DNA from 2 places in the Ramlibacter henchirensis genome. Region 2 is predicted to be linked to the other one. Evidence: riboswitches for the same ligand, from Rfam matches in the RefSeq annotation. Region 2 holds a riboswitch; the other holds the start of a gene.
What was found. A riboswitch is a leader RNA that binds a small molecule or an ion and turns the genes downstream of it on or off. The one in region 2 is predicted to bind S-adenosylhomocysteine.
Positions count from the first base shown of each region.

Region 1: it holds a riboswitch for S-adenosylhomocysteine, as region 2 does, so the genes downstream of both, ahcY (adenosylhomocysteinase) here and metH (methionine synthase) in region 2, are expected to answer to the same signal.

Region 1 is NZ_SMLM01000001.1:2,374,915-2,384,902, reverse strand. It holds gene EZ313_RS11750 (23S rRNA (adenine(2030)-N(6))-methyltransferase RlmJ) at 1-132, shown strand, start outside; gene EZ313_RS11745 (septal ring lytic transglycosylase RlpA family protein) at 146-607, opposite strand; gene metF (methylenetetrahydrofolate reductase [NAD(P)H]) at 604-1,437, opposite strand; gene EZ313_RS11735 (TlyA family RNA methyltransferase) at 1,434-2,189, opposite strand; gene ahcY (adenosylhomocysteinase) at 2,327-3,763, opposite strand; S-adenosyl-L-homocysteine riboswitch at 3,825-3,895, opposite strand; gene EZ313_RS11725 (ATP-dependent DNA ligase) at 3,949-5,028, shown strand; gene EZ313_RS11720 (phosphomannomutase/phosphoglucomutase) at 5,049-6,440, shown strand; gene EZ313_RS11715 (GNAT family N-acetyltransferase) at 6,432-7,493, opposite strand; gene EZ313_RS11710 (glycosyltransferase) at 7,450-8,502, opposite strand; gene EZ313_RS11705 (PIG-L deacetylase family protein) at 8,499-9,323, opposite strand; gene EZ313_RS11700 (TIGR04290 family methyltransferase) at 9,337-9,988, opposite strand, start outside.
Region 2 is NZ_SMLM01000001.1:1,781,716-1,791,703, forward strand. It holds gene metH (methionine synthase) at 1-2,103, opposite strand, end outside; S-adenosyl-L-homocysteine riboswitch at 2,140-2,209, opposite strand; gene EZ313_RS08845 (hypothetical protein) at 2,338-2,529, shown strand; gene EZ313_RS08850 (homocysteine S-methyltransferase family protein) at 2,557-3,603, opposite strand; gene recQ (DNA helicase RecQ) at 3,593-5,509, shown strand; gene EZ313_RS08860 (ATP-binding protein) at 5,511-7,811, opposite strand; gene EZ313_RS08865 (threonine ammonia-lyase) at 7,932-9,131, shown strand; gene EZ313_RS08870 (PaaI family thioesterase) at 9,164-9,568, shown strand; gene EZ313_RS23270 (hypothetical protein) at 9,626-9,781, shown strand.

The sequences.
Region 1 (9,988 bases), 590 kb from region 2:
CTGGCCAGCGGCCTGTTCGTGCTGAACCCGCCCCACACGCTCAAGCCGGCCCTGCAGGCGGCGCTGCCGCAATTGCTGCAAGCGCTCGGCCGCGGACGCGGCAAGGGGCAGGTGCTGGAATCCGGCGCCTGAAGCGGCGGTCCCGTCAGCGGATAGCGTCGCGCGGCTCGACCACCGACAGCGACACCGCCTTGGTCCCGCGGCTGAGCAGGCCGATCGCCCTCGCGGCCGCATGGCTCAAGTCGATGATGCGGCCTTTCGTGAACGGTCCCCGATCGTTGATGCGCACCGTGACCTCGCGCCCGTTCTCCAGGCTGCGCACCTTCACGTGCGTTCCGAACGGCAGCGTGGGATGGGCGGCGGTCATCGCGGTCATGTCGAAGCGCTCGCCGCTCGCCGTGCGCCGCCCGTGAAAGGGGAGGCCATACCAGGACGCGATGCCGCGCTGCAGCTCGGCGCCGACGGACGGAGAGACTGATTCCGGAACAGCCTCCTGCACCGCCTCCTGCGTCTCTTCGTCCACCGTGTGCGGCAGCGGAATCGCGCAGCCCGACAAAGCTGCCGCCAGCACGAGCGCCGCCGGCAACCGCAGCAAACCGCTCCTCATCGACCCAATCGCCGGCAGATCTCCAGCGTGGCCGCGGCCTGGTTCATCGTGTAGAAGTGGATGCCCGGCGCACCCTCGGCCTGCAGCCGTTCGCACAAGGCGGTGACCACGTCCAGCCCGAACGCCTTGATCGACTCGCTGTCGTCGCCGAAGCCTTGCAGGCGCAGCCGGATCCAGCGCGGGATCTCCGCCCCGCACGCGTCCGAGAACCGCAGCAGCTGGCTGCTGCTGGTGATCGGCATGATCCCCGGCACCACCGGCACCGACACGCCCCGCTTGCGCAGCTCTTCGACATAGCGCAGGTACGCATCCGCATTGAAGAAGTACTGCGTGATGCCCGCATCCGCGCCCGCTTCCACCTTGGCGATGAAGGCGGCGATGTCGGCATCAGGCGACTTCGACTGAGGATGCACCTCGGGATAAGCCGCGACTTCGAGCTGGAACTGCCGCCCCGTCTCGCTGCGGATGAAGGCCACCAGCTCGCTGGCGTAGCGGAACTCGCCGCCGAGGCCATAGCCGCTGGGCAGGTCGCCCCGCAGCGCGACGATGCGCTGGACGCCCGCCGCGGCATACGCGACCAGCCGCTCGCGGATGCTCTCGCGCGTCTGGCCGATGCACGACAGGTGCGGCGCGGCCGGGCAGCCCTCGGCCATGATCTCCTTGACCGCCTGCAGCGTGCCTTCCTGCGTCGAGCCGCCCGCGCCGAACGTGACCGAGCAGAACTCGGGCTGCAGCGCATACAGCTTCTGCCGCGCCGCGCGCAGCTTCACCGCGCCCTCCTCGGTCTTGGGCGGAAAGAACTCCAGGCTGATCGGTAGCTTGTTTTTCATGCACCCCTCCTTGCATGGACGAAGAATTCGCGGTTGCCGTCGCCGCCCGCGATCGGGCTGTCGACCCAGCCCAGCACCTCCAGGCCGCAGGCGGCGCACGCATCGCGGATGCGCCGCTCCACCTGCGGATAGAGCGAAGCATCGCGCACGATGCCGCCCTTGCCCAGCTGGCCGGGCTGCAGCTCGAACTGCGGCTTGACCAGCATCAGCAGCCGCCCGCCGGCCGCGAGCAGCGGCGCGAGCACGGGCAGCACCAGCGTCAACGAGATGAACGACAGGTCGCCGACGACGAGGTCGAAGCCCGCCTCGACACCGGCCTGCCGCAGCATCGCCGCATCGAGCTCTCGCGCGTTCACCTTCTCCAGGCAGACGACGCGCGGATCGGTCCGCAGCCTTTCGTGCAACTGACCGTGGCCGACGTCGACCCCGACCACCTTCGCCGCGCCGCGCTGCAACAGGCAGTCGGTGAAACCGCCGGTGGACTGGCCCACATCGAGGCAGCGCAGTCCGCCGGAATCGATGCCCGCCGATAGCAACGCGCCTTCGAGCTTGAGCCCGCCGCGAGAGACATAGCGCGCCTCCGCGTCGTCGAGCAACTCGAGCTCGGCTGTGGCCGGCACCTCGTCACCGTTCTTGGCCACCGCATGCCAGCCCCGCGCGTCGCGCCAGCGCAGGCCGGACGAGATCAGGCGCTGCGCCTGCGAGCGCGTGGCGGCGAGGCCGCGTTCGACGAGGAGCTGGTCGGCTCGCATTGAATGTATTCCTCCCTCCCCTCCCGGGGGAGGGCCGGGGTGGGGGCACGCACGGCGGCTGTACAAACTCGGTGCATGAGCGAGCACCGGAGCGCCCCCACCCCAACCCTCCCCCCGAGGGGGAGGGAGAAGATGCATCAATACCGGTACGTGTCCGCCTTGTACGGACCGGCCTTGTTCACCCCGATATACGCCGCCTGCGCCTCCGTCAGCTCGGTCAGCTGGGCGCCGAGCTTCGACAGCTGCAGCCGCGCGACCTTCTCGTCGAGGTGCTTGGGCAGCACGTACACCTTGCCCACTTCATAGGCCTGCGGTTTGGTGAACAGCTCGATCTGCGCCAGCGTCTGGTTGGCAAAGGAGGAGGACATCACGTAGCTCGGGTGGCCGGTCGCGCAGCCCAGGTTCACCAGGCGGCCCTTGGCCAGCAGGATGATGCGCTTGCCGTCCTCGAAGATCACGTGGTCGACCTGCGGCTTGATCTCTTCCCACTTGCACTTCTTCTCGATCGTCGCGACGTCGATCTCGTTGTCGAAGTGGCCGATGTTGCAGACGATGGCCTGGTCCTTCATCTTCGCCATGTGGGCGTAGGTGATGACGTCGCGGTTGCCCGTCGCGGTGACGAAGATGTCGGCCTTGTCGGCGGCGTAGTCCATCGTCACCACGCGGTAGCCTTCCATCGCGGCCTGCAGCGCGTTGATCGGGTCGATCTCGGTCACCCACACCTGGGCCGACAGCGCACGCAGCGCCTGGGCGCTGCCCTTGCCCACGTCGCCGTAGCCGCACACGAGGGCGACCTTGCCGGCCACCATCACGTCGGTGGCGCGCTTGATGCCGTCCACCAGCGATTCGCGGCAGCCGTACAGGTTGTCGAACTTGCTCTTGGTGACCGAGTCGTTGACGTTGATCGCGCGGAACTTCAGCAGGCCCTTGTTGGCCATGTCCTGCAGGCGGTGCACGCCGGTCGTGGTTTCTTCCGTCACGCCGATGATCTCCTTCGCCTTGCGCGAATACCAGGTCGGGTCTTCCTTGAGCTTCTTGCGGATGGCGGCGTAGAGGATGCGCTCCTCCTCGCTGGAATGGGTGTCGATCAGCGACAGGTCCTGCTCGCAGCGCTGGCCCAGGTGCATCAGCAGCGTGGCGTCGCCGCCGTCGTCCAGGATCATGTTCGGCCCTTCGTGCTCGCCGCCCTTGGCGCCGAATTCGAAGATGCGATGCGTGTAGTCCCAGTAGTCCTCCAGCGACTCGCCCTTGACGGCGAACACCGGCGTGCCGGCGGCGGCGATGGCCGCGGCGGCATGGTCCTGGGTGGAGAAGATGTTGCACGAGGCCCAGCGCACCTGCGCGCCAAGCGCCTGCAGCGTCTCGATCAGCACCGCGGTCTGGATCGTCATGTGCAGCGAGCCGGTGATGCGCGCACCCTTGAGCGGCTGGCTCTTCGCGAATTCCTGGCGGATGGCCATCAGGCCCGGCATCTCGGTCTCGGCGATGCGGATTTCCTTGCGGCCCCAGTCGGCCAGCGAGAGGTCGGCGATGGCGCAGTCTTGTGCGCGGTTGGGCTTGAGAACGGCGTTCATGGATGCTCCAAAAGCTGTGTTTCGGGTCAACCACTGCCTGGGGGAACTCACCTCACAGGACAGTGGGTGAGCGTCGTTGCTGTAGGTTCCGAGCCTCACACCGCGACGGGTGCTGCAACGCTCCTCGGATGGGCGTGATTATACGAGCCGCCCCACGGCCGGGCCTCCCTGCGGTACAAAGCCCCATGCCCGCCGCGCAGCCGTTCTCCGCCCCGATCGAACCCATGCTGGCGAAGATCGCCGATGAGCTGCCCACCGGCGACGGTTTCCTCTTCGAACCCAAGTGGGACGGTTTCCGCGCCCTGGTGTTCCGCGACGCGGACGGCGTGGTGATCCAGAGCCGCGACCTCAAGCCCCTCAACCGCTACTTCCCCGAGCTGGAGAAAGTGCTCGCCGAGCAGCTGCCCAAGGGCTGCATCCTCGACGGCGAGATCGTGGTCGTCGGTCCGCGCGGCCTCGACTTCGACGCGCTGCAGCAGCGGATCCACCCGGCCGCCTCGCGCATCTCCAGGCTCGCGAAGGAGACGCCGGCCGGCTTCGTCGCCTTCGACCTGCTGGCCGCCGGCGGCAAGCCGATCACGGAGCTGCCGCAGCAGGAGCGTCGCGTGCGGCTGGAGCGCCTGCTCGGCCAGGCCAGGCCGCCGCTATACCTCACGCCGGTCACCACCGACCGCGCGCAGGCGCAGGACTGGCTGCAGCGCTTCGAAGGCGCGGGCCTGGACGGTGTGGTCGCCAAGCCCGCGAATGCGACTTACCAGCCCGGCAAGCGCGCGATGTTCAAGATCAAGCATGCGCGAACGGCCGATTGCGTGGTGGCGGGCTTTCGCTGGTACAAGGACACGCAGGATGCGGTCGGCTCGCTGCTGCTGGGCCTCTACAACGAATCCGGCGTGCTGCAGCACGTGGGCGTGACGTCGTCGTTCACGATGGCGATGCGGCGCCAGCTGCTCGAAGAACTCGCGCCGCTGCGCGAGAACGCAATGGCCGACCATCCGTGGCGCGACTGGGCACAGGCCAGCGTGGGGGACGTCGACCGGATGCCCGGCGCCAAGTCTCGCTGGAGCGGTGGCAAGGACCTGAGCTGGGAGCCGCTGCGCCCCGAGCGGGTCTGTGAGGTCAAGTACGACCATCTTCAGGGTGAGCGCTTCCGGCACGCGACCACCTTCCTGCGCTGGCGGCCCGACAAGCCGCCGCAGGACTGCCGCTACGACCAGCTCGAGGTGACATCGCCGTTCGAGCTGGCGCAGGTGTTCCGGGCCGCATAGCCCCCCAGCTCAAACCGCGCATGAAAGTCACCGCCAGCGTCTTCAAGGCTTATGACATCCGCGGCACGGTGCCGGCCACGTTGAACGAACCGCTGGCGTACGCCATCGGCCGCGCGTTTGCGGGCGAGGCACTTGCGCAGGGAGAGCGCACGGTCGTGGTCGGGCGCGATGGGCGGGTGAGCAGCCCGGCGCTCGCGAGCGCCCTGATGCGCGGGCTCGCAGAGGGCGGACTCGACGTGGTCGATATCGGCCTGGCCACCACGCCGATGCTGTATTTCGCCGCCACCACGCTGGCGCGCAGCGGCATCCAGGTCACGGCCAGCCACAACCCGCGCGACGACAACGGCTTCAAGCTGCTGCTGGCGGGCCGCACGCTGCATGGCCCGGCGCTGCAGCAGCTGAGGCAGGTGATCGAGCGCGAGGACTGGAAGCCGGCATCGGCGGCCGGCCAGCCGCGGCAGGCCGACATCGCGGGCGCATACATCGACCGCATCGCGGGCGATGTGCGGCTGGCCCGCCCGCTGAAGGTCGTGATCGATTGCGGCAACGGCGTGGCCGGCGCATTCACGCCGCAGGTGCTGCGCGCGATCGGCTGCGATGTCGTGGAGCTGTTCACCGAAGTGGACGGCACGTTTCCGAACCACCACCCCGACCCGGCGAAGCCCGAGAACCTGCGCGACCTGATCGCGACGGTGCAGCAGACCGGCGCCGACCTCGGCCTGGCGCTCGACGGCGACGGCGATCGCCTCGGGGTCGTGACGCGAAGCGGCCAGATCATCTGGCCCGACCGTCAGCTGATGTTGTTGGCGCAAGACGTGCTGTCGAGGCACCCGGGCGCGCCCATCGTGTTCGACGTCAAGTCGACGCAGCGGCTGCCCGAGGCCATCGCCGCCGCGGGCGGCCGGCCGGTGATGGACCGCAGCGGCTACGTGCTGCTGAAGGACCGCATGCTCGAACTGGGCGCGCCGCTCGCGGGCGAGATGAGCGGGCACCTGTTCTTCAACGAGCGCTGGTACGGCTTCGACGACGGCACGTACGCCGCGGCGCGCGTGCTGGAGATCCTCTCGCGCCACGACGATCTGGGCGCCGTGCTGGAGGCGCTGCCCACGAGCTGCTCGACGCCGGAGCTGCACGTGCCCTGCGCCGAAGGCGAGGCGCACCGTGTCGCCGCCGAACTGGCGGCGCTCGCGGGCCACAACGCTCCCCACGGTGCGCAGGTCTGCACGATCGACGGACTGCGGCTGGACTGGCCGGACGGCTTCGGCCTGGTGCGCGCGTCGAACACCACGCCGGTGCTCACGGTGCGCTTCGAAGGCCACACGCCCGAGGCCCTGCAGCGGATCGAGCGCGAGATGATGGCGCTGCTGCGCCGAGTCAAACCCGACGCCGCGTTCGCCTCCAGCTCACACTGACTCCCGCCCGACACGCAGCGTCCACATCGTTTCGGGCTCGGCGCCCCAGCGCTGCTTGTACGGCTCGGTCCCGCGCAGGAAATCGAACAGCGCCGCGCCTTCGGCCTGGGCCTGCCCGATCGCGTGCCCGACCAGCAGCGTGCCCGGGCTGAGCGACGCCGCGTCCGGATCGAAGCCGCCGATGTAGTACGACCAGCGGCGGCGCGCGACCCAGGGCGGATCGGCAAGGCCATAAAGAACGGCCAGCACGCGGCCGTCGATACGCAATGCAATGAGCCGTAGCAGACCACGCTCGAGCAACAGCGGCGCCGCCTCGCGGTGCCACTCGAGCACGCCCTCCCCGCGCAGCACGCCGGGCTCGTCGCGCCCGGCCCAGCGTCGCGCGTGCAGGCGGTCGAGTGCGTCGAGCAGGTCGGGCAGCGATTGCGCATCGGCAGACTCGTAGGCGACGCTGCCTTCGCGCTGGACGCGTCGCCGGCAGTACGCGAGATTGCGCGCCATCGGTCCCGGCACAGCCGCCGGCAATGGCAGCACCGGGTTCGGATCGGCGGCGCGCAACTCGCGGCGCCAGCGCGCAGGCCAGGCCAGCGCACCCAGTGCGGAGCCGCCCGGAAGCTGGGGCGCTTCCAGCAGGTCCCACTCGTCGCCGCGGTCCACGAGGTGGTCCACGAGTGCGCGCCCGACGCCAGGCTCCCAGCCGGGCGCCACGAGCATGTCGAGCCGGTCCGTCGTCGCAATGCCCAGCGGGAACAGATGCCGCTTCTTCGACTGCGCATCGGTGTAGACGTACAGCGGCGCGAAGCCGACCAGCTCGCCGTTCTCCGCGGACCGCAGCGCGACGCTCGCCAGCACGCCGCGTCCCACATGCTTCCACCACGGCAACAGCCACGCGGGCGATTGGCAGGGCGAGGCCCGCGCGCGACGCCACAGGGCTTCCCACTCGGGCGTCAGCCGCTCCAGCGCCGCCAGGCTGGTGACGGCCTCGCAGCAGACCGGCGTCGCGGCAGCCTCAGCGCGCCAGCTGGACGCCCCGGGCAAGCTGCCGGTAAGCACTGAAGTAGCCCTCCACCATGCGCTGCAGCGAGAAGCGCTCGCGCGCGGCCGCACGGCAGGCTTGCGGGTCCAGCTCTTCGCACGCCGCGATCGCGTCGGCCATCTCCTGTGCGCTGCGCACCAGCCATCCGGTGACGCCGTGCTCGACGATGTCGGGCAGCGCGCCGCTCGGATAAGCCACCACGGGCGTGCCACAGGCCATCGCCTCCATCGCGACCAGCGAGCTGGTTTCGGGCGCCAGCGTCGGCAGCAGGAGACAGCGCGCCGCGGTGAGCAGGCGCCGCTTGCGCCGGAACCCCAGCGGACCGAGGAAGCGGCAGCGCCGGTCGAGCCTCGGCAGCACCGCGTCACGGAAGTAGCGCTCATGCGATTCGTAGGGATAGACCTGGCCGCCGATCAGCACCGGCACGCGCGCGAGCCGCCCCGCATCCAGCGCCGTGTGCAGGTTCTTCTCCGGGCAGATGCGGCCCAGCGCCATCGCGTAATGCCGCTTGCGTGCGCGCGACGCGAGCGACTCGACCGAGACCCCGTTCTCGATCACGGGTCCCATCCCCGCGCCGGCCGGACAGGACAGGCGCTGCCGCTGCGAGACGCACTGCAGCGTGAGATCGCGCCGCCCGTCTTCGAACACGCGCGCCGGGTACCACGATGGCGGCAGATGCAGCGTCGCCAGCAGCCGCGCGCGTTCGCTGGCCGGCAGGTATTCGGCGAAGTCGATGCCATGCAGGTGCACGACGTCCACGCAATCGCGGTCGAGCACGGCATCGATCAGCCGGCGGTGCTCGGCCCAGGCGGCGGTGCGCCGCGCCTGCGTCACCGGTCCCCGCACCGGCGTCGAGCCGACCAGCGTGCCCTGCACTTCGGACCCCTCGGGCGCGATCACCAGCGACCGATGCCCGGCGGCCGTGAGGGCCGCGTCCAGCTGCGCCAGCACTTGCTCGGCGCCCCCCACCGCGTCCGCGCCCACCGAGGCGAACGGATAGCCGACGCTCAGCACGCTCAGGCTCACAGCTCGCCCTCCAGCCCGAGTTGCGTCATTGCCTGTGCGGCGAGTTCCCGGAACTGCGCTCCGGACAGGCCCCACGCATGCTGCTCGTAGAACAGCGGACCGGGGTGCGGCTCGGCGCGGAAGTCGTAGGCCGGCGCGGGACGGAATCGCTCCACGTCGAGCGCAAACTGGTCCAGCGTATCGCGCTGCGTCGCGTAGCAGTCCAGCAGCGAGCGCTTGAACGCGCGCTGCTGCGGATCGAGCACCACCGCCGCCTGCTCGCGATCCGCCACGGCATCCGGCAGGAACACGCAGGTCTGCAGCCCCGAAGGGCCGCGGTGATAGGACGTCATCTCCACCACGGCCGGCACCGGCTCGCCCTGCCGGCGCAGCAGCGCCGCCGCCGCGTGGACCGCGAACGCAGTGGCGTCGTGGTCCGGGTGCCCGCCTTCGTACGGGTGCGTGAGCAATACATCTGGACGGCGGCGCTTCAGCCACCGGGCGATTTCGATGGCCAACTGCGGCAAGCGGCGTGCCGCCTGCTGGTCCGGGCAGCCGATGTCGATGATCTGCGACTCGGCTATGCCGCACCGGGACAGCGCGGCCGCACGTTCGCGAAGTCGCAGCTCGCGGTACGCGTCGACCGTGAGACGGTGGTGTGCGGCATCCCGCCCATCCAGCGGCGCACCGTCCGTGACATAGATGAACGTCGCGTGGCGAAGGCGCGGCAGGCGCGATCCGGCGCCGACCGTCTCGTCATCCGGATGGGCCACGACGACCAGTACGGGCGTGGCCGGCAGCGCCGGGACGCCGCCGGCGCACAGCGCGTCGAGCCACTGCATCGGCGAGATTCGTTCAGCTGCCCGCGATCGGCGGTGTTCCTCGCGCGGGATAGACAGCCCGCGGCCCATCCGGCAGCTGCCGCGGTTCGGCGCGCTTGCAGAGGAAGACCTCTTCCTCCGGATGCGCCACGATGTCGAAGCCGGCGCTGCGCAGCATGGCCGCGCTGCAGGCCGCGTTCGGGATCCACCAATTCGTCTCGTCGTGCGAGTAGCGGTGCTCGACGAAGTGCAGCCGAGGCCAGGAGGGCCGCTCGAACACCTCGGTCTCCCAGAAGTCGTGGTCCTGCGCAACCGCCTCCATGTCGGCGCTGCCGCGCTGCAGCGACTGGTACAGCAAGAGGTCGCGCGCCGCGTGCTCGTGGATCAGGTCCAGCGCCAGCAGCGGATGCCGCAGGTGGTAGACCAGGCCCATGAACAGGACGAGGTCGAAGCGCTCGCCGAGCTGTCCCACGTCGTACACCGACAGCTTGCGGTATTCGATGTCCTGGCCCAGCACCTCGGCGGCGAAGCGGGCCTGGTCCAGGTAGTAGTCGTCGAAGTCGATGCCCACGACGCGCTCGGCGCCCCGGCGCTTCATCTCCAGCGAATAGAAGCCCGCATTGCAGCCGATCTCCAGCACCGACATGCCATGCATGTCCTCGGGCAGGACGTGCGCGAAGCGCTTC
Region 2 (9,988 bases):
GCGCGACTCGTCGGTGTAGAGCTGGATGTCGTCGTCGTTCACGCTGTTGGCGGGCCAGAAGCCCATCACCGCGTTCGCGGTGAGCCATCGGCCTTCGACCAGGCGCTTGAGCATCCGCTGGCCGTCGGAGAAGACGCGCACCGCTTCGCTGCCCACGACTTCATCCTTGAGGATCGCGGGGAAAGGCCCGGCGAGGTTCCAGGTCTGGAAGAACGGTCCCCAGTCGATGTACTTCACCAGCTCCGCCAGGTCGAAGTTGCGGAACACACGGCGGCCGATGAACTTGGGCGCCGGCGGCGTGTAGGCCGACCAGTCGATCGGCGTCCTGTTCGCGCGCGCTTTCGCCAAGGGCCACAGCGGCGCCTGCTTCTTGCTGGCGTGCAGCTGCCGCACCTTCTCGTAGTCGGCCTCGACGTCCGCGATGAACCGGGCCGCCTGCTCGGACAGGAGGCTCTGCGCCACGCCCACGCTGCGCGAGGCGTCCGGCACGTAGACCACCGGCCCCTCGTAGTGCGGGGCGATCTTCACCGCCGTGTGCACGCGGCTGGTGGTGGCGCCGCCGATCAGCAGCGGGATCTTGCGCATGCGGAAGTGCTCGTCCTTCTGCATCTCGCTGGCGACGTACTGCATCTCCTCCAGCGACGGCGTGATCAGGCCCGACAGGCCGACGATGTCCGCGCCCTCGACCTTGGCCTTGGCCAGGATCTCGTGGCACGGGACCATCACGCCCATGTTCACGACCTCGAAGTTGTTGCACTGGAGCACGACCGTCACGATGTTCTTGCCGATGTCGTGCACGTCGCCCTTGACGGTGGCGATGACGATCTTGCCCTTGGCCCGCACGTCCTGGCCGGCCGCCTCCTGCTGCTTCTTTTCTTCCTCGATGTAGGGAATGAGGTGGGCCACGGCCTGCTTCATCACGCGCGCCGACTTCACCACCTGCGGCAGGAACATCTTGCCGGCGCCGAACAGGTCGCCCACGATGTTCATGCCGTCCATCAGCGGCCCCTCGATCACGTGCAGCGGGCGGCCGCCCTTGGCCAGGACCTGCTGGTACATCTCCTCGGTGTCAGGGACGATGTGGTCGGTGATGCCGTGCACCAGCGCGTGCGCCAGGCGCTGCTCCACCGGCTGCTGGCGCCACTCGTTGCGCTTGCCCTCGTCGCGCGCCGCGCCCTTGGCCTGCTCGGCGATCTCCACCAGGCGCTCGCCGGCATCGGGCCGGCGGTTCAGCACCACGTCCTCCACCCGCTCGCGCAGCGTGGGTTCCACTTCGTCGTACACGCCCACCATGCCGGCGTTGACGATGCCCATGTCCATACCGGCGCGGATCGCGTGGTAGAGGAACACGGTGTGGATGGCCTCGCGCACCGGGTCGTTGCCGCGGAACGAGAAACTCACATTCGACACACCGCCCGAGACCTTGGCGCCGGGCAGGTTCTGCTTGATCCAGCGGATGGCCTCGATGAAGTCGACCGCGTAGTTGTTGTGCTCCTCGATGCCCGTCGCGATGGCGAAGATGTTGGGGTCGAAGATGATGTCCTCGGGCGGGAACCCGACTTCGTCCACCAGAATGCGGTAGGCGCGCCGGCAGATCTCGGTCTTGCGCTCGAAGCTGTCGGCCTGGCCCTTCTCGTCGAAGGCCATCACCACCGCGGCCGCGCCGTAGCGCCGCACCAACGTGGCCTGCCGCTTGAACTCGGCCTCGCCTTCCTTGAGCGAGATGGAGTTGACGATGCCCTTGCCCTGCAGGCAGCGCAGGCCGGCTTCGATCACCTCCCACTTGGAGCTGTCCACCATCACCGGCACGCGCGCGATGTCCGGCTCACTGGCGATCAGGTTCAGGAACCGCACCATCGCGGCCTTGCTGTCCAGCATGGCCTCGTCCATGTTCACGTCGATGACCTGCGCGCCGTTCTCGACCTGCTGGCGCGCCACGGCCAGCGCCTCCTCGAACCGGCCGGCCAGGATCATCCGGGCGAAGGCCTTGGAGCCCGTGACGTTGGTTCGCTCGCCGACGTTGACGAACAGGCTGCCGGGGCCGATGGCGACCGGTTCGAGTCCGGATAGCTTGAGCGGGGGGACGTGGGGGGTTTCGGGCATCGTGCTCACCTTCGTCTGATCTGCGGCCGGGCCGCGTCGAGGTGAGCGTCGTTGGGAATCTCAAGCCTGACGCCGGACGGGCCGGCGCTGCAACGCTCCTTGAGAGAGGCGTCATTTTAGCGGCAGGGTGCGACGCAGCATCGCGAGTCACCGGCACCTGAGCTTGGCGAACCTACAGCGCCGCGCGAAAACGCCTGACAGCACCGCTCGCGCGCGGCGCGGACACTGCGGCGCATGGGAATCTTCGACCTGCCAACCTACGTCTGGCCCTTCATCCTGGCCGTCGTGGCCGCGGTGACCGGCAAGGTGGTGTCCGGCCGCGTGCGCGACGACCCGGGCTCGTTCCCAGGCTGGATCCTCTATGCCGTGGCGATCGGCTGCGTGATCATCGGCCTGGCGACCTGGTGGCTGAGCCATCAGGTGTAGCCGCGCCGGACGCGCAAGGCTGCTGCCCTACGCCGCTTCCTTGTAGAAGAACTCGCGCCGGCGGCTGCGCGTGGGCAGCGGCGCGACGGCTTGCCCGATCGCGGCGATGTGCTCGGGCGTGGTGCCGCAGCAGCCGCCCACGATGTTCACCAGCCCCTCGGCCGCGAAGTCGCGCAGCAGACGCGAGGTGACGTCGGGCGTTTCATCGAAACCGGTCTCGCTCATCGGGTTGGGCAGCCCCGCGTTGGGATAGCAGCTGATGAAGGTGTCGGGCGCGGCCTTGGCCAGCTCCTGGATGTAGGGCCGCATCAGCGCGGCGCCCAGCGCGCAGTTCAGGCCGACGGCCAGCGGCTGCGCATGGCGCACGCTGTACCAGAAGGCGGTGACGGTCTGGCCGCTGAGGATGCGGCCGGATGCATCGGTCACCGTGCCGCTGATGATCACCGGCAGGCGCTGGCCGCTCTTCTCGAAGAATTCGTCGATCGCGAACAGCGCCGCCTTGGCATTGAGCGTGTCGAAGATGGTTTCCACCAGCAGCAGGTCGACACCGCCTTCCACCAGGCCATCGACCTGTTCGTAGTAGGCCGCACGAAGCTGCTCGAAGTCGACGTTGCGGGCGCCGGGGTCGTTCACGTCGGGGCTGATGCTGGCGGTGCGCGGCGTGGGGCCGAGCGCGCCGGCCACGAAGCGCGGCTGGTCGGGTGTGGAGAACTTGTCGGCGGCTTCGCGCGCGATCCGGGCCGCCACCACGTTCAGCTCATGGGAGATGTGCGCCAGCTCGTAGTCGTCCTGCGCCAGCGCGTTGGCGCCGAAGGTGTTGGTCTCGATGATGTCGGCGCCGGCCGCGAGGAAGCCTTCGTGGATGTCGCGGATCACTTCGGGCCGCGTGAGCACCAGCAGCTCGCCGTTGTTCTTCAGGTCCTTGGGATGCTCGCGGAAGCGCTCGCCGCGGAAGTCGGCTTCGGTGAGCTTCAGGCGCTGGATCATGGTGCCCATCGCGCCATCCAGGATCAGGATGCGTTTCTCGAGCAGGGCCGGCAGGGCCTGGCCGCGGGTGTAGGCGATGGGCTTCATGTCCGCAGATTGTAGGAAACGGGTGCTCCGCCCCCCCGCCAGCAGGGAGAATCAGGGGATCGTGTCCAGCGCCCCCTCCATCCTCCAGCAGGTCTTTGGCTACGAGCGGTTCCGCGGCCAGCAGGCCGACATCGTCGAACACGTCATCGCGGGCGGCGACGCGCTGGTGCTGATGCCCACCGGCGGCGGCAAGTCGCTGTGCTACCAGGTGCCCGCCATCGCTCGCGAGCGCGCCGGCCTGGGCGCCACCATCGTGGTGTCGCCGCTGATCGCGCTGATGCACGACCAGGTCGGCGCCCTGCACGAGGCGGGCGTGCCGGCCGCGTTCCTCAATTCCTCGCTGTCGTTCGAAGAGGCGCAAGACGTCGAGCGCCGCCTGATGCGCGGCGAGATCACGCTGCTGTACGCCGCGCCGGAACGCGTGACGACGCCGCGTTTCCTCTCGCAGCTGGACACGTTGCGGCAGCAGGGGCGCCTGGCGCTGTTCGCCATCGACGAGGCGCATTGCGTCAGCCAGTGGGGCCACGATTTCCGGCCCGAGTACCGGGCCCTCACGGTGTTGCACGAGCGCTATCCGGGCGTGCCGCGCATCGCGCTCACCGCCACCGCCGACGCGACGACCCGCGCCGACATCGTCGAGCGGCTGCAGCTGCAGGAGGCCCGCCAGTTCGTCAGCAGCTTCGACCGGCCCAACATCCGCTACCGGCTGGTGGAGAAGAAGGACCCGTCGGCGCAGCTGCTGCGCTTCATCGAGCAGGAGCACGAGGGCGACGCCGGCATCGTCTACTGCCAGTCGCGCAAGCGGGTGGAGGAGACGGCGCAGACGCTCTGCGAGCGCGGGGTCGACGCCCTGCCCTACCACGCCGGCCTGGACGCCGACGTGCGCCAGCGCAACCAGGACCGCTTCCTGCGCGACGACGGCGTCGTGATGGTGGCCACCATCGCCTTCGGCATGGGCATCGATAAGCCCGACGTGCGCTTCGTGGCGCACCTGGACATGCCCAAGAACATCGAGGGCTACTACCAGGAAACCGGCCGCGCCGGCCGCGACGGCCTGCCCGCGCAGGCCTGGATGCTGTACGGCCTGCAGGACGTGGTGAACCAGCGCCGCATGATCGACGAGAGCCCGGCCGGCGAAGAGTTCAAGCAGGTCATGCGCGGCAAGCTCGATGCGCTACTGGCGCTCGCCGAGGCGACCGACTGCCGGCGCGTGCGGCTGCTCGCCTACTTCGGCGAAGCGTCGCAACCCTGCGGCAATTGCGACAACTGCCTCTCGCCGCCGCAGGTGTGGGACGGCACGGACGCGGCGCGCAAGCTCCTGTCGACGGTGTACCGCGTGCAGCAGGCCAGCGGCATCAGCTTCGGCGCCGGGCACGTGATGGACATCCTGCGCGGCAAGCGCACGGAGAAGGTCGAGCAGTTCGGCCACGACAAGCTGTCCACCTTCGGGCTCGGCGCGCAGTTCAGCGAGCCGCAGTTGCGCAGCGTGCTGCGCCAGCTGGTCGCCACCGGCTCGGTGGCGGTGGACGCGGAGTCGTTCAACACGCTGCGGCTGACCGAAGGCTCGCGTGCGGTGCTCAAGGGCGAGCGGCAGGTGCTGCTGCGGGAGTCGCTGTCCCAGCCTGCCGGCCGCAAGCGGCGCGAGCGCAGCGGGACCGCGAGCGCCGTCGCGGCGGGGCTGACCGATGCCGCGCAATCGCGCTTTGCCGCGCTCAAGGCCTGGCGCGCGGAGGTGGCGCGCTCCCACAACCTGCCGGCGTACGTGATCTTTCACGACGCGACGCTGGCGGCGATCGCTGCGATGGGGCCGACGTCTGTGGATCAGCTGGAAGGCGTGAGCGGGATCGGCGCGCGCAAGCTCGAGGCCTACGGCGAGGAAGTGCTGCGGGTGCTCGCGTCGGCCTGAGTCACTGCACGAAGCCGATGTTGCGCGATTCGCGCACCTCCGGCTTGATGCGGTGCTCCGCTTCCAGCTGCTCGAGGAACTCCAGCGGCCCGAAATCCCCGGCCGCCAGGATGTCGACCTGGCGCTTGACCGCCGCGAAGTCGCCGGGGCACAGCTGGTCCAGCCGCGTGAGCCGCGCGCGGATCTCGTCCGTCAACGCACCTGACTCCCCGCCCAGCGCCTCGTTGACGAACATCGTCTCGCGCTGCGCCGGCGTCAGCGGCTTGAAGCGGATCTTGAAGGTGAAGCGCCGCAGGGCCGCCTGGTCGATACGGTCCATGAGATTGGTGGTGCACACGAAGATGCCGGCGAAGCGCTCCATGCCCTGCAGCATCTCGTTCACTTCCGTCACCTCGTAGGTGCGCTGCGCGCCGCGCCGGTCCTGCAGGAAGCTGTCGGCCTCGTCCAGCAGCAGCACCGCCTTCTCGCTCTCGGCTTCGCGGAACATGGCCGCCATGTTCTGCTCGGTCTCGCCGACGAACTTGCTCATCAGGTCGCTGGCCTGCTTGATCAGCAGGGGCCGGTCCAGCCGGCGCGCGATGTGTTCGGCCAGCGCCGTCTTGCCCGTGCCCGGCGCGCCGTAGAAACACAGCGTGCCGTGTCCGCGCGCCTTGAGCGCTTCGACGATGCGCGGGATCTCGAAACGGCTCTCCACGTTCAGCATCGCCAGGTCGTAAGTGGTGACGCTGGGGCGCGCCGCGCCGGGCGTGCGGTTGCCCAAGGCCTGGTCCGCGTTGCGCAGCTGGCGTTCGATCAGCTGTTCGACCGACGTCGACGTTCCGCCCGCCAGGCCGGCGAACCGCACCGCGGTGCGGATCTGCGCCGGCGTCAGTCCCTTGCGTTCGGTGAGCTTGGCGACGAAGCCGTCCGACACCGAAACGCCGTCCAGCGTCTTTCGCACCAGGCCTTCGCGCGCGCCCGGCGGCGGCGACTTCAGTTCCAGGTGATAGGCGAAGCGGCGGCGGAACGCCGGGTCGATCTGCTCGATGCGGTTGGTGACCCACAGCGTGGGCACCGGGTTGGATTCCAGGATCTGGTTCACCCAGGCCTTGCCGCTCACGCTGCCGTTGGCGGGAGCCGCCACCTGCTCGGCGCGCGCGATCAGCTGCGCGGCCTCGGAGCTGATGGGCGGGAACACGTCTTCCACTTCGTCGAAGAGCAGCGCCGCCTGCGCGCTGCCCTTGAGGAACACCTGCGCGATCTGAAGCGAGCGGTAGCGGTCGCGGCCGGAAAGCGAATTGCCGTCGCGGTCGGCGTACTCGACTTCGAACAGCTCGAGCCCCGCCGCCTGCGCCACCACTTTCGCGAGTTCGGTCTTGCCGGTGCCGGGCGGCCCGTACAGCAGCACGTTGACACCCGGCTCCTTGCGATCGACAGCATTGCGCAGCAGCGCGCACAGGACCTGCGCGTCTTCCTCCACGAAGGCGAAGTCCGACAGCCCGAGCGTGCTCTTCGCGCTGGGCCGGGTGAACACCGCCATCAGCTCGTTCTGGTCGCGGTATTCGCGCATCAGCACCGGCGGCAGCTTCTCGCTGACCTTCATCAGGTCGGCCAGGTCAGTGATGTTGTGCTCGGAGATGAGGTTCTCGACCAGGCCGATCCGCTCCAGCCGCGAACCGACGCGCAGCGCCTCGCCCACGTCGGCCGCGTTCACCCCCGCGATGTCGGCGATCGCGGCATAGGCCTCGGGCGCGTTGTTGACCTTGAACTCGACCAGGATGCTGCGCAGATCACGCTGGTAGCGCGCAAGCGTTCCGTAGAGGAGCAGCGCACGCTCGGCCTTGTTGAGCTGCAGGAGACCCGACAGCGCGTCGATGTTCTTTTCCACCAGCGTGGACTGCTTCTTCAGCGCATGGGTCAGCCATTCGCCGGTGACGGTGAGCACCGACAGCAGGTCCTTGGGCTGGTCCTTGGCGTACTCGTCCAGGTAGAAGAAGAGCGTGCCTTCCTCGTAGGGGCCGCGCCACACACCGTGGCGATCCAGGAACTCGGCGGTGGAGAGCTGCTCGTGGCCACGCCAGAACTCGTTGTCCTTGCAGCGGCGGCCGAGGAATTCGCGCAGGCGGGCCAGTGCGGGCGCGGGCCACACCAGGTGCCGGCCCGAGAGCGACAGCAGCCCGTTGAGGTCGCGGCGCACGTTGAACTTGCCGCCCTGCTTGGCCGCCAGCGTCAGCACGAAGTGCGAGCACATGAGGTCGAGCACGGGGGCGTCCTTCAGCCCCGGCGATGGGAGCATCTGCACATCGACCGTTCGCTTGACCATGGGAATGGCGCCTCCAGTTCGCAAAGGACACGCGGCGCCTACGATAACTCGGCTTCATCCCGCGTGGGAAGGAATCTGGGCGCCTGCGGCCGCGCCAGCCCGCCCGCCACAATGCGGGCCATGCTGGAACTCGCCGACATCCGGGCCGCCGCCCGCCGACTGCAGGGCCAGGTGCTGCGCACGCCCTGCGTTGCCTCGCAGACCCTCTCGCAGCTGACCGGCGCGCGCGTCTTCCTCAAGTTCGAGAACCTGCAGTTCACCGCTTCGTTCAAGGAGCGCGGGGCCTGCAACAAGCTGACCCAGCTGAGCGACAACGAGCGCGCCCGTGGCGTGATCGCGATGAGCGCGGGCAACCATGCCCAGGGCGTGGCCTACCACGCGCAGCGCCTGGGCCTGCGAGCCGTCATCGTCATGCCGCGCTTCACGCCCGGCGTGAAGGTGGAGCGCACGCGCGGCTTCGGCGCCGAGATCGTCCTGCACGGCGACACGCTGGACGAGGCGCGCGGCCACGCGCTGGAACTCGCCCAGGAGCAGGGCCTGACCTTCGTTCATCCCTACGACGACGAGGCCATCGTCGCCGGCCAGGGCACGGCGGCGCTGGAAATGCTGGACGACGTGCCGCAGCTCGACACGATCGTCGTGTCGGTCGGCGGCGGAGGCCTGATCGCGGGCATGTCGCTGGCGGCCAAGTCGGTCAAGGCGGGCATCGAGGTCGTGGGCGTGCAGACCCTGCGCTTCCCCAACATGTACAACGCGCTGAAGAAGGCGCAGCTGCCGCAGGGCGTGTCGACGATCGCGGAGGGCATCGCGGTCGGCACGCCGGGGAAGATCCCGCGCGAGATCATCGAGCGCTGCGTCGACGACATCCTGCTGGTGGACGAAGGCGACATCGAGCAGTCGATCGTGCTGCTGCTGGAGATCGAGAAGACTTTGGTGGAGGGCGCCGGCGCGGCGGGGCTGGCGGCGATGCTCAAGCATCCCGAGCGCTTCCGCGGCCGCACGGTGGGCCTGGTGCTGGGCGGCGGCAACATCGATCCGCTGCTGCTCGCGTCGATCATCGAGCGCGGCATGGCGCGCGCGGGGCGGCTGGCGCGCATCCGCGTGTGCGCGCGTGACGTCCCGGGCTCGCTGGCGCGCATCACGGCCACGGTCGCGGAGGCCGGCGCGAACGTCGACGAGGTGCACCACCAGCGCGCGTTCACGATGCTGGCGGCGCAGAACGTGGAGATCGAGCTGGTGATCCAGACGCGCGGGCCGCAGCACATCGAAGCCGTGCTCGGCTCGTTGCGCAAGGCGGGCTTCGAAGCCGAGCGGCAGTAGGCGGGGTTGCGCCGCACCTATCATTGCCCGCCATGACGCTCGACCAGCTTCAATCCACCCTTCCCGACTACTTCGCGCCTTGGGTGCAGGCGCTGGGCCTTCGGGCCGAGGGCTTCGATGCCGACAGCGTGACGCTGCGGCTGCCCCAGAGCGACCAGCTCGCGCGCGCCGGCAACATGCTGTGCGGCCAGGCCATGATGGCGGCGGCCGACACGGCGATGGTGCTGGCGCTCGTCAACCATTTCGGCGAGTTCCGCCCCTGCACGACGGTGCAGATGAACACAAGCTTCCTGCGGCCGCTCTCGGGTCAGGACGGGCTGGTGCAGGCCCGCATCGTGCGCGCGGGCAAGGCCCTGGCCTTCGGCGAGATCGACATCCGTGGCGCACAGGACGGCAAGAGCGTCTGCCGGGCCAGCACCACGTACGCGCTGCTGTAGCGCTGGGCGCCGGCCGCTAGAATTGCGGGTTCCACCTATCGAATCACCGAGACCCCCATGGCCAGCACCGAACACCGCCACAGCCACGGCGAGCACCACCACGAACCGCACGACACCGTCGAGAGCATCGTCCCGCTGATGCCCATCGTGCTGCCCGTCGTGGGCGGCGTGCTGATGTTCCTGCTGGCGTTCATCGCCATCTACATGGCCTGATCGAAGCGCGAACAAAGCTTTCCCCCGACAGCCCGGACCGTTGAAACGGCCGGGCTGTTTGCTTTCTGCTGCAGGGCTTCAACCCCACGCATAAAGTCATGTTTGTTTTGCATGGAATCGGGTAGTTGCGGAACCCACGTTCAGTTGCCCCTCCCTAGAATCCCCATTCCAGCCGACCCGCGGACCGCGCCGCAACGGGCGCTGCAG